Regions from separate parts of the Priestia sp. D3YE.R1 genome, predicted to be linked through region 1. Evidence: riboswitches for the same ligand, from Rfam matches in the RefSeq annotation. Region 1 holds a riboswitch; each other region holds the start of a gene.

Region 1 (3,166 bases):
TTTAAAAAGTTGAATTTTTCATTATGCACCGATGCAACATGGAGGTTACGCTTATGACATTTATTTTATCATTCGTACCAATTGTTGTTCCTTTTGGTATTTTAATTATCTTAATTGCTTTTACAGCTGCTTTTTTACAATCAAAAGAGCATCATAAAAAGCTCTAGCTTACAAAAGCTAGAGCTTCTTTTTAAAAACGTCTATAGCGTTTAATCAATCCCACAATAATGGCAATTGCTAATAAAACAACTGAAATGATGACAGTAATGACAATTAGCTGATTTCCACTTTGCTTCACTGCAATGGCAATATAAGCCCAAATAAAAACAAGCGGATAAACAGCGTCTCGGTTTTTTAATGTAAACACAATGCCCAGCGCAGCTCCTACCAGCAGCATAATAATCGTCCATGCTAACTCGTTTAAGCCAAGCAAGTGCTGTATTCCATTTGCTTGAAATACAACAAACACATTGACAATAGTCGCAACAGAAATCCATCCAAGATACAGAGAAATCGGCAGACGCATAAACCATGTCGTCATTCGAGAATGCTGAATAATGGAATACACAATCATTAATGTGCCTAGAATAAAGAGCATAACTAAAAGAGATAACTTATAGTAATCGTTTTGGAAAATAAAGATCCACGCACTATTTAACAAACAGTTTAGAGAAAACCAAATGCCGATACGTGCATATATTTCCTTTTGATCTTCTCTTGCAAAAAATTGGCGTATAACCCAAATGGTTAATAATAAATAAATAACGCCCCAGATAGCAAAGGCATAACCCGCTGGTGTAAACAACGTAGGAACTTGCGCAGAAGCTTCTCCCGTTGTTTTGCCTCCTATTGGAATAGCATTTGCTAAATAATTCACAAGCAGTGTAATAGCCAAGCCTACTGTATTTAATACAGCATACAAACGAAATTTCGCCATTTTGTTCTCTCCTTTCTTCTATTTATATGGGAATGTTTCGGAGACGAAAACGGCTCTTCCCTTCATTAATACCTCTTCTTCCCTAAAAATATGCATTTTTAAACAAAAATGATTAAAAATAGCTTCAAGATGCTACCTCTTTAAGAGATAAAAACCGTTAGGGAACAATTTTCCATAACGCTTTCTATTTTTCAGAATATATGGTAAGTTAAACATAGACTAATAGGAAGTCCACTAGGGGTGCCGACCGGCTGAGACAAGTTTTCTTGATCCCTTTGAACCTGATCTGGCTCATACCAGCGTAGGAAAGTGGCAATGTTCAGTTTTGTACTGTCCTTTGCCACTCCGTTTACAAACGGAGTGTTTTTTATTTCCTTTATGTGCTTGTTTGTGACTTCCTCATATTAAAGGAGGATTTTGATGTCATTTTCGTCTCACTTAAGACAAGAAGCAAATTATATTTACGAAGCAATTTTTAACCATCCTTTTATTACAGGAATTGCTGAAGGAAACGTGCCAAAAGAAGCGCTTATTCACTACGTTTCTCAAGATTACGAATACTTAACAGCATTTGTACGCATTTACGGCGCTGCTTTAACAAAATGCCGCACGCGTACCGAAATGGAAGCCTTTAATGCCGGCATTTCTACGGTATTACATAGTGAAGTACACCCTCACAATAATTTTTGTGAAGTAGCAGGCGTACGCTATGAAGACCTTCACACTGAGGCTCTTTCACCAACGGCCAGCCACTACATTAACCATATGACAAGCGTTGCGCATACAGGCAGCTTAGCGGAAATCATTGCCGTGCTTCTTCCATGTCCATGGACGTACGTTGAAATTGGCCAGCGGATTACAGAACAAGTAAATCCATCTCCTTCTCATCCTTTTTATGAATGGATTCAGTTTTATAATAATGAAGAAATGAATAGCACAACACAATGGTTTTGTAACAAGCTTGATGAACTTGCCGAACAAGCTACTGAAGAAGAACGTAATCGTATGAAAGATCACTTCATCAAAAGCTGTGAACTGGAGTATTTATTTTGGGAAATGGCGTATACGCAGGAAAAATGGCCGCTTTCTCAGCTTTCACTTTCAAAATAACGAAAAAGCCTCCTATCAGGAGGCTTTTTATTTCAATAATTTTTTGATCATTTTCAGGTTTTGTTTCTCCGAAGGATAGCGGAATGACAAATCAAACTTGGTTGTTTGAGACAACATGCTTTTAAAATGAGAAAATGTCTGAAAGCTGTCTTTTCCATGATATTGACCCGTACCGCTTTCTCCTACTCCGCCAAAGGGTAAATATGGCGTAGCGATATGCATAAGTGTATCATTTATGCAGCCTCCTCCAAATGAAAGACGCTCCGTTATGACGTTTTGTACATCTTCACTTTCTGTAAACAAGTAAAGAGCGAGCGGCTTAGCTTTTTCTTGAACTTTATGAATAACTTCGTCTAGCGTTTCGTATTCAATCATAGGAAGAATAGGCCCAAAAATTTCTTCTTGCATAACATCTGATGTCCAGCTTACTTCACTTAACACCGTAGGTTCTATTGTGAGCGTGCTTTTATTGTACCCGCCTCCAACTATAGCGTTTCCGTCTTTTAAAAACTCAATTAGCCGAGTAAAATGGCGCTCACTGACAATACGGCCGTAGCGGTCGCTTTCAAGCGGATTACTACCGTAAAATTGAGAAATTGCTTCGCGAAGTTTTTTCACCAGCTGCGCTTTTACCTTTTTATGCACGAGCAAATAATCAGGAGCAACACACGTTTGGCCTGCATTCATTCCTTTGCCAAACATAATTCGCTTCGCTGCAAGATCTAGGTTTGCATCTTCATGTACAATGCACGGACTTTTCCCTCCTAGCTCAAGCGTGACGGGAATAAGCTGCTTCCCTGCTTCTTGCATAATAATTTTCCCTACATTTACACTTCCCGTAAAAAAAATATAATCAAGCGGCTGTTTTAAAAGCAGGCTTGTGGTTTCTACAGCTCCTTCAATCACCGTCACAAATGCTGGATCAAAAGCCTCAGCTAGTAATTCTTGTATAACGCGAGATACGCTAGGCGTTAATTCAGAAGGCTTAATAATAGCCGTGTTCCCAGCGGCAATCGCTCCTACTAAAGGAGATAGCGCTAATTGAAACGGATAGTTCCACGGAGCAATAATTAACGCGACTCCATACGGTTCAGGAACAATTTTCCCTTTAGAGCCCAC
Region 2 (3,166 bases), on a different contig from region 1:
CTAAATTTCCCGGACCGTAAATAGCTGCTGGGATTCCAGCATCAGCTAGCCATCCCCCGTCTGTTACGCTAGTTGACACATCAATTGGAGGCTTTTTTCCTTCCATTTGTTCATGAGTATGTGCAAGCAGCTGTACTCCTGCATGATTTTCATCAATTTCTAATGACGGGAAGATCTCTCCTCTGTCTTCAATCATCGATGTGCCTCCCCATTCAAAGGTTGGCAGATTATCTTTTAACCATGGATCCGCTTTTGCAATAGCTATAATATATTCTTCCACTTCTTTTGATACTTGGTCGTACGACTCATTTGGATAATAGTGAACGGTGATCCACAACCTGCATTCATCTGCAATAAAAGCAGCATGTCTTCCGCCTTCGATTACTGCTGGATTAATCGTATTTGTACCTGGTAAAAATCCTGGATAGCTCTTTGTAACAGCCCAGTGACGCTCCAATTCTTGCAGCCCTCCGATCACTTTTGCCATCTTTTCAATAGCGCTGGCGGCTAAGAGGCCTCCTCCAGCATGAATCATACTGCGGCGTGTACCGTCATGATAGGTTTTACTGCTTTTTATGGTAATCCATCCCGTGATCACTCCGCCTTGACCTTGAATATGTAAATCACTTGTATCCGCTACGAGCGCAAAATCAGCTGTATACCCTTTCTGACAGCATTGCAGCGTACCTGCCTCTCCTACTTCTTCTCCTACAACGGATTCAAAAATCAAGTCTCCCGGCAGCTCAATTCCTGCTTCTGTTAGAAGCTGAACGGCAAATAATGCTCCTGCCAAGCCGCCTTTCATATCAGCAACTCCGCGTCCGATGATTTTATTGTCTTTCACGACAGCTTCAAACGGATCTGTCTCCCATTTTTCATTTTCTTGTACCTCAGCTACATCCATATGCCCGTTAATAATTAGGCTTTGATAGTCAGCTGATTTTTTTCCTTTTAATGTGCCCACTACAATAGGATCGTTGGAATATAAGTCCCACATATCGATGGAAAAACCGCAGTTTTTAAGAAAATCCGCTACATACAGCTGCGCTTCATGAGAATTTCGTGCAGGAGGCGCTGGCGTTTTATATGAAACAAGCTTTTTTAATAACTGGATTAGCTCCCCTTTGCGCTCCTCTACCTGTTTGACAAGCAAATCAATTGTTTCTTCCATGTATGACACCTTCCTTTACGCATAAAAAAACACTTCTTTCGCAGGAAAGAAGTGTTTTTGTTTATATACAAAAAATTATTATAACGAGTTCGTAAGGAAATACCATACAAAACATCCATTACAATACCTCTTTCCTACGCTAGTATTACCTAGTTCAGGTTATAAGGGTTAAGACTTCTCGTCTCTCTCAGCTTAGAAAGCACCCCTAGTGGTGTTGTATCTCTATAAGATTATCTATTATTATATGTTTACCTGTAATAGTTTTATCATAGTAAAGCGTTTTATTCAATAGAAAGGTTCATGATTCAGCAATGAAAATAGTTTCCTTTTTAGTAAAATAAAGAGCACACACCTTTTTCAAGCAGTGTGTGCTTTTTATTTTACTAAACTTACTAGTTAGCTATCGGCTTCTTTAAAAATACACCGTTTTTCCATTTAGACAGTAATAAGCTCAAGTTTTTGTCCCGGTCTCACTAATGAAAGCAGCTCATGATCTTCCTCTATCACATACCCAATCACGTTAACATTAGCATTTGCAGGCAAATTGGTTTTAGCTATTTGAACCTCTCCTCTGTAACGTCCGTAGCCATCATTGTCCATTGTAATTGCTCCGATTCTGCGTTCTACGGTATGAAATGGCGGCACTGGCTTTACAGATCGAGTATCAACCAAACGCAGAACGTCTCTTGATACATCCGGACGCACGCTGTACGTTCCCTGAATATGAGGGGAACGAATGCGTAGCGGAATAATGCGTTTTTCTTGATATTGAACTAAACGCTTTAATAAACTTGAAGCGGCGTATGGATCTCCAATATAAACCTCCGTTACTCCGCATCCGTATAAATCTACTGCAGAGGTAAAAGGACATTTATTACGGTCTTTTTCTCTAGTAGGAAGACCTTGATAAATAGGGCCTCTTTTTTCGCCTTCTCCCGGAATATAAGCGCAGACTGGAATACGAAGTTCATTAAATAAATCTGTCTGCTGTTGAAAAAACGCTTCTTCAAGTCCTGTTTCAGGTCGCGGATAAAAATTATGCCATGCAAGCAGCTGATGATGATGAAGGCCTGCAGATAACAGCGCTTCTATTTCTTGTTTTAACAATGTACTGGCATTAACAGCAATATAAAATTCATTGGCAAGTGAAAGAGTTTCTTCTACACTGAAGCCATCGTCTAGTCTAATACCCGATACGCCAAGTGAAGATAGAGTCATAAAGCTTTTGATACCTAAATGAACCGGCGTATGCTTGGATACGTCTGCATACACGCTTATTCCACAATCTCTAGCCACATGAAGCAATTCTTTTGCCCGTTCAGCCAAATCTCCTTTTTCTTCTGGAATGTGAAGCGAAGTAAATGCGCGTGTGACGCCGCACTCGCTTGCTTTTATTAATCTTTTTTTGGCATCACTATCATTTAAATAAAACGAAATACCAATCATTCAAATTCCCTTGCCATTTCATCGTTAAATCCAAAGAAATAGGTACAAATAAAGCCTGCTGCGTAAGCAATAACTAATCCAAGTAAATAAAGAAGAATTTGATGCGCATGAACTAAAAACGTAAGCGGCAAACCTGATACTCCCACTGCTACAGTTGCAATATGGAAGTGCGCCTGAAACGCTCCGCCGATTCCAGCTCCAAGACAAGCGGTTAAGAATGGACGCCCTAAAGGAAGTGTGACTCCAAAAATAAGCGGCTCTCCGATTCCGAGCAGCCCTGAAGGAAGTGCACCTCCAATTGCTCGCTTTAAACGTTTTTTCTTTGTTTTGATATAAATAGCAAAAGCTGCACCGACCTGACCGGCTCCACCCATTGCTAGTATAGGAAGAAGCGGATCATCTCCAATTGAATTGATAAGCTCTAAATGAACAGGAGTAAGGCCTTGATGCAGTCCTGTAATGACGAGCGGCAAGAACGTCGCTCCTAAAACAAAGCCTGCTACAACTCCTCCAACCTCTAAAATTCCTAAAAGACCTTTTGTGATTCCA
Region 3 (3,166 bases), on a different contig from region 1:
AATAATTAGATTCAATGAACTCCCTCCATTGCTCTTGTTAGCTGAAATGATGTAAAAAATGAATGATTCGGCTTTTTCCCTAACAAAGCATCAGCCATAATTTTTCCAGTTGCAGCACTTAATAAAATACCGTTTCGGTAGTGGCCAAAAGCCATGTGTAGATTCGCTATTTCAGGGTGCTCTCCTAAATAAGGCCAGCCATCATTTGTTTGTGGACGAAGACCTGCCCATGCTTTTTCAAATGTAGCTTCTTTAATGGCCGGCAGAAGCGCAGAAGCTTTATTCAGCAAAAATTGAATACCTTGTGCAGAAACGGTCTTAGTAAAATCATGCTGCAGCTTAGTTGCCCCGATTACGATTCTTCCACCAGTCTTAGGAACTAAGTAAAAACCTTCATCTAAAAAAATCGTTTTAGAAAGCAGGGGCTTATGACTTTGCAGAGCAATACACTCTCCTTTTACAGGAAACACCTCACCTAAATGTTCAGAAGAAATAAAGCGTTTAGCCCATGAGCCAGCTGCGATAACTACTTTTTCTCCATAAAAAGAGCCTTTGGACGTCTGTACACCTTTTACTGTTTCATTTTCCATAATAAGAGAATGAACGTCACAGTATTCGAATACATCTGCTCCGTGATACAAGGCTCCATGAGCAAGAGCTTGCGTTAACTTAGCCGGAGCCAGCTGACCGTCTCCCGGTATTGTAATGGCTCCGTATATGTCTGGAGAGAGCCCGGGTTCTAACAAACGCGCTTCTTTTACATCAATCCATCTTACATCTTTGTCCCACCGGTGGTGCTGAGCGGCTTTTTTCTTTAATACGTGTGCATCTTCTTCTGTTACAGCGACTTTTAATAAGCCTTTTTGAATGAGCTCTACGTCGATAGCCGTTTTTTCTTTTAGTTCCTTCACCAGTTCAGGAAACATGCTTCTGCTCTTAATAGCAAGGTCTAAAAGAGGACCTTCTTCATCAATTTCAGCTTGAGCACCTAAAATACCAGCGGCTGCACTTGAAGCTTCACAACCAATTTGATTGCGTTCAAGAATAGCTACTGACGCTCCTTGTTTTGACAAATGATAAGCGATAGAAGAGCTGATTATACCTCCTCCGATTAACAGTACATCATAATGCTGCTTCATTTTCTCCACCTCCAGATGTCCATATATGAGAATATTGTTTAATCGCTTTGAGGGGATCTTGCGCAAGCATGACACCAGACATCACAGCTATACCGTGTGCTCCTGTTTGAAGTACCTCTTTGGCATTTACAGGAGTAATTCCTCCAATGGCAATAACCGGTATCCGCACAGCGTCTACTACTTCTTTTAGTGCTGCTATCCCTCGACTCTTTAATCCTTTTTTTGAATGTGTTGAATAAATATGTCCGTATAGAATGTAGTGAGCACCATCTTTTTCAGCTTCTAAAGCCTCTTCCACAGAGTGAACTGACTTTCCGACAATAAGAGAAGGAAATGCGTCTATAACAAACGAAACGTCTAAACTATGATAGGCAAGCTGTACGCCTTTTGCTTTTAAAGCATGCGCTACATCAACTCGGTCATTCACAATAATTTTAGAGCGACAAAATGGCAGGCTTTCTAGTAAACATTGAATCTGCTTTGCCGTTTTCTCTTTTTCTCTAATATGAATGGCACCCGCAAAAGGCGCGATAGCCGTTAAAGTTTTTTGAAGCTCTTCGATTGGCTGCTTATCTGTTGTAATGACATGAAATTTAGGAATATCCACATGATCGAAACCTTTCCATTCAGAATAAAGAGAAATTTCAATCACTTCATCTTGTGCAGAGGGCTTTATTACATACAAAAAACCACTCTACAACGTAGAGTGGTTAGCATGTATTCGTTATGTAAACATGATCGCCACTTCCCTACGCTGGTCCAAACCAGATCAGGTTCAAAGGGTCCGAAATACATTCGTCTCAGCTTCAAAAAGCTCCCCTAGTGATTGCTATTTATTGATTTTGTTTTTGCACTTAAAATTATAACACAACTAGATGTAAATACAATATCTCTTTATGCTCTTACGGCTCTCTTCCTTTTATAGATGTATCTTTTAAGCTTCTTTACTAAGAGACCCGGCGCACCGCATTATTCTGCTTTTTATATGGTTAGTAATCGGTATAGTCGTCAAATTCTTCTTTGTCTTTTTCCTTTTTCCGATCCCATATAAACAGCAGGAGTAACATAATAAAAGTTAGAATATAAAAACCGTAAAAAATAAATGCCGCCACAACATTTATAAATAAAAATAAAAAACCGATGATCTGACCTGCAACAGCTACAATCAACAAAATGTATTTCCAAACTTCTGCTTTTCTATCCATTCTCTACTTCTCCGTCTTTTTGTTTTTCCCTACTAGAAACGTTCTCTTTACTTAAATAAAAACGTTCCTGCCAGTAAACCGACTGCAAATAAACCAACTGTTCCAAATGCTGAAATCCCCACGTACGCCAACATTTTCCGATAAGATTTTTCTCGAATTAACTGTACGGTTTCCACACTAAACGTTGAAAAAGTGGTAAAGGCACCAAAAAAACCAATGCCAATCATTAAAAATATTGAATCATCATAAGCATGACTCGGAACCTTTCCATAATAACTACCGTAAAAAAGACCAAGCCCAAACGCACCGAGCAAGTTTACAAACAGCATTGATACTGGAAAAGGAGGGTTTGAAACTGTTTTTGTAACTTTTAAACCCAAAAGATAACGGCATATTCCTCCAGCTGCCCCGCCAAGTGCCAAGCTCACTATGCTCATTTACTTCACCTCATGTACTTTCACTAAATTTTCCCCTGCCGCTTCACCGCATAGATAGCCTGCTAAAGCAAGAAGTATTCCACCTACTAAAGAGACAATGACATAAATGGCTCCCCAAAATAAATGGTGCTGAGTGAGAGAAATGACGTCTCCTGCAAACGTTGAATACGTTGTAAAACCGCCGCACACGCCAACTCCTAGTCCAAGCTTTATCCATTCTTTTGGCTTTTTCCACGCAAAAAATCCTGTTAATAGGCCTAGTATGAAGCTTCCTAATAGGTTTTCAATTACCGTTCCTATTGGATAGCCCGTATATAATAAGGAAAGATTCAGCAAATAACGTGCATATGTACCAGCGATAGCACCAAAGGCAATTGAGATTAAG
Region 4 (3,166 bases), on a different contig from region 1:
CGAATATCTTGAGAAATACGCATCGAACAGAATTTAGGTCCACACATTGAACAGAAATGGGCTGTTTTAGCACCTTCAGCGGGAAGTGTTTCATCGTGATATTCTTTTGCACGCTCTGGATCTAGTGACAGGTTAAATTGATCATTCCATCTAAATTCAAATCTTGCTTTAGACAGTGCATTATCGCGTTTTTGTGCTCCTGGATGGCCTTTTGCCAGGTCAGCGGCATGCGCAGCAATTTTATAGGTGATAACGCCTTCTCGAACGTCTTCTTTATTCGGCAGACCTAAATGTTCTTTTGGCGTTACGTAGCAAAGCATAGCTGTCCCAAACCAGCCAATCATTGCAGCGCCAATACCCGATGTAATATGGTCATAGCCTGGAGCGATGTCAGTTGTAAGCGGTCCAAGAGTATAGAAGGGAGCTTCCTGGCATATTTCCATTTGTTTATCTACGTTTTCTTTGATGAGGTGCATAGGGACATGTCCAGGACCTTCAATCATAACTTGAACATCGTGTTTCCAAGCAATTTTAGTTAATTCACCAAGCGTTTCTAATTCACCGAACTGTGCCTCATCATTAGCATCTGCAATGGAACCAGGACGTAGCCCATCGCCAAGCGAAATAGAAATATCATATGCTTTACAGATTTCACAGATTTCTTCAAAGCGAGTATATAAAAAGTTCTCTTCATGATGAGCTAAACACCACTGCGCCAAGATGGATCCTCCCCGTGAAACAATACCTGTCGTACGTTTCGCTGTCAGAGGAATATAGCGTAAAAGAACACCTGCGTGAATAGTAAAGTAATCAACACCTTGTTCTGCTTGTTCAATTAATGTATCGCGATATGCTTCCCACGTTAGATCTTCTGCTACACCTTTTACTTTTTCAAGCGCTTGGTAAATAGGAACGGTCCCTACAGGAACAGGCGAGTTGCGGATAATCCATTCGCGTGTTGTGTGGATATCCTTTCCTGTTGATAAATCCATAATTGTATCGGCTCCCCAACGCGTTGCCCATGTCATTTTTTCTACTTCATCTTCAATAGCTGAACGAATAGCTGAATTTCCGATATTAGCATTAATTTTCACGTGGAATTTGCGGCCGATAATCATCGGTTCGCTCTCAGGGTGATTGATATTATTAGGGATAATCGCACGTCCTCTTGCTACTTCTTCACGCACAACTTCAGGATCCATCTGTTCACGAATAGCGATAAATTCCATTTCGGGCGTGATGATTCCTTTTTTCGCATAGTGCATTTGCGTTACATTTTGATTTTTTTTCGCGCGCAAAGGTAAACGATTAGTAATAAAGCGCTCGTACTGATCTCTTGGATCACCATCATAATAACCGTTATCCTGTGGCTGAACCGTACGGCCTTGATATGTTTCTACATCGTTTCGTTCTGCAATCCACTTTTCGCGCAGAGCCGGTAATCCTTTTTGTAAATTAATTTCATAAGAGGGATCTGTATAAACACCGCTCGTGTCGTATACACGTACGGGACTATTTTCTTCTTCACCAAAAGACCCTGTAGTAGGAGACTGATGAATTTCACGCATAGGCACTTTAAGGTCTTGTCTGGATCCTTGGACATATACTTTGTGACTGTTTGGAAAAGGCTTTTTCATAGAAACTGATACATTTTGTTTTGACATTACATATTCCTCCGGTTTCGCATAAAGTGTAGCTATACCGAACCATAAAAAAATCGGGTTCTGTGATAGACAGAACCCGATGGAATAGGCGAAAAAAGAATAAACATATACTATTCTTTTCAAGACTACTTCCCTCCGCTGGTATAACCCAAATCAGGTTCAAAGGGTTAAAGAGTTTTATTGCACTCTTCTCTCAGTCTGAGCTACCAGACACCCCTAGTAGAAATAACATTCAAATTATTCGATTTACGGCTTAAGTTTACCATCATTCGGTAAAAAATCAACCCTTAAATAAAAAAAGCTAGACAATTAGCGTTGTCTAGCAGCATCGATTGCAATCACAATAGCTGTAATAATATGCATGATAAATCCTAAAAATGGAACCCAAGCAACCAGTGAGGTAACAATCCCTAGTATGTTTCCATAAGCAGATAACCCTCGTCTATTAGCTAAAATGAGCGTGATAGCATGAAGAATAAATCCAATAAAAAGAGGAGTATAGCTAAAGCCCATAACAATCCCCGCACCGATTAAAGGAATTCCCAGCAAGGCTTCGTACCCAGCAGTGACCCATTTCATTGTACGTACATTTCCATTCATAGTAAAAAGCCTCCTAAAAAAGATACTACTATATACGAGAAAAGAGAGAAAAAAGTTTCAAATTACTTAGGGGATATGTCGTATAAGTCAGCACTAGTTGATTAAAATGATAGATGACAGCAAAGGGGATGGAAAAAACATAATGATTTAGTCATTTTTTCACACCAAAGAAAAATAGTCTAGATGATTCATTTTTAGCTAAGGTACCGGAATTTATACCGAACATAGTGACTGCTTTTTAAAACAAATAAAAGCTGATATCTTGTTTTTTGGGTATAGGATGTAAGCTTTTTATTACAAATTATTAAAGATTCTTATCTTTTTGCAAATACACATTGTATTTCATAGTTTTAACAATTATGATAAAAAAGCAAGTGTCAAAATAGGAAAATAGTTGAGCATGTAAAACGAAGCGATAAGCTTATTAATTTGAAAGAAAGGCAAGGTACATAGCTTTATGTGGGAAATTATTGTAGCAATCATTTTAGGGATTGTAGAAGGTTTAACAGAGTTTGCTCCTGTTTCGTCAACTGGGCATATGATTATTGTGGATGACCTGTGGTTAAATTCAAAAGAATTATTTTCATCTCCAGTAGCTAATACATTTAAAATTGTTATTCAGCTAGGGTCGATCTTAGCAGTAGTTGTTATTTTTAAAGATCGTTTTATTAATTTATTAGGATTGGGAAAAAAACCAGCTGCTCCAATTGGACCGACAAATCGCTTGAATTTAATGCAGGTAATTGTTGGTCTGTTACCCGCAGGAGTGTTAGGACTTTTGTTTGATGATTACATTGATGAACATTTGTTTTCTTTAAATACGGTGCTAATTGGCTTAGTGGTCGGAGCTGTATTAATGATTCTAGCAGATTTGTTTGGACCTAAACGTCCGCGTGTAGAGA

What was found. Region 1 has a riboswitch for thiamine pyrophosphate ahead of tenA (thiaminase II). Riboswitches for the same ligand answer to the same signal wherever they lie in the genome.
Region 2: another riboswitch for thiamine pyrophosphate. It lies ahead of ACOZIR_RS13665 (acetylornithine deacetylase); the one in region 1 lies ahead of tenA (thiaminase II).
Region 3: another riboswitch for thiamine pyrophosphate. It lies ahead of ACOZIR_RS25455 (thiamine phosphate synthase); the one in region 1 lies ahead of tenA (thiaminase II).
Region 4: another riboswitch for thiamine pyrophosphate. It lies ahead of thiC (phosphomethylpyrimidine synthase ThiC); the one in region 1 lies ahead of tenA (thiaminase II).

What each region holds. Positions count from the first base shown of each region.
Region 1 is NZ_JBLTHW010000003.1:304,812-307,977, reverse strand. Features, by position in the region: gene ACOZIR_RS19870 (TspO/MBR family protein) at 191-937, opposite strand; TPP riboswitch at 1,164-1,262, shown strand; gene tenA (thiaminase II) at 1,358-2,047, shown strand; gene ACOZIR_RS19860 (aldehyde dehydrogenase) at 2,075-3,166, opposite strand, start outside.
Region 2 is NZ_JBLTHW010000002.1:269,731-272,896, reverse strand. Features, by position in the region: gene ACOZIR_RS13665 (acetylornithine deacetylase) at 1-1,171, opposite strand, end outside; TPP riboswitch at 1,286-1,388, opposite strand; gene ACOZIR_RS13660 (MupG family TIM beta-alpha barrel fold protein) at 1,607-2,617, opposite strand; gene ACOZIR_RS13655 (PTS transporter subunit EIIC) at 2,614-3,166, opposite strand, start outside.
Region 3 is NZ_JBLTHW010000007.1:73,342-76,507, reverse strand. Features, by position in the region: gene thiS (sulfur carrier protein ThiS) at 1-15, opposite strand, end outside; gene thiO (glycine oxidase ThiO) at 12-1,139, opposite strand; gene ACOZIR_RS25455 (thiamine phosphate synthase) at 1,123-1,746, opposite strand; TPP riboswitch at 1,869-1,970, opposite strand; gene ACOZIR_RS25450 (hypothetical protein) at 2,129-2,344, opposite strand; gene crcB (fluoride efflux transporter CrcB) at 2,392-2,781, opposite strand; gene ACOZIR_RS25440 (fluoride efflux transporter FluC) at 2,782-3,166, opposite strand, start outside.
Region 4 is NZ_JBLTHW010000014.1:12,367-15,532, forward strand. Features, by position in the region: gene thiC (phosphomethylpyrimidine synthase ThiC) at 1-1,664, opposite strand, end outside; TPP riboswitch at 1,778-1,892, opposite strand; gene ACOZIR_RS27655 (hypothetical protein) at 1,974-2,264, opposite strand; gene ACOZIR_RS27660 (undecaprenyl-diphosphate phosphatase) at 2,722-3,166, shown strand, end outside.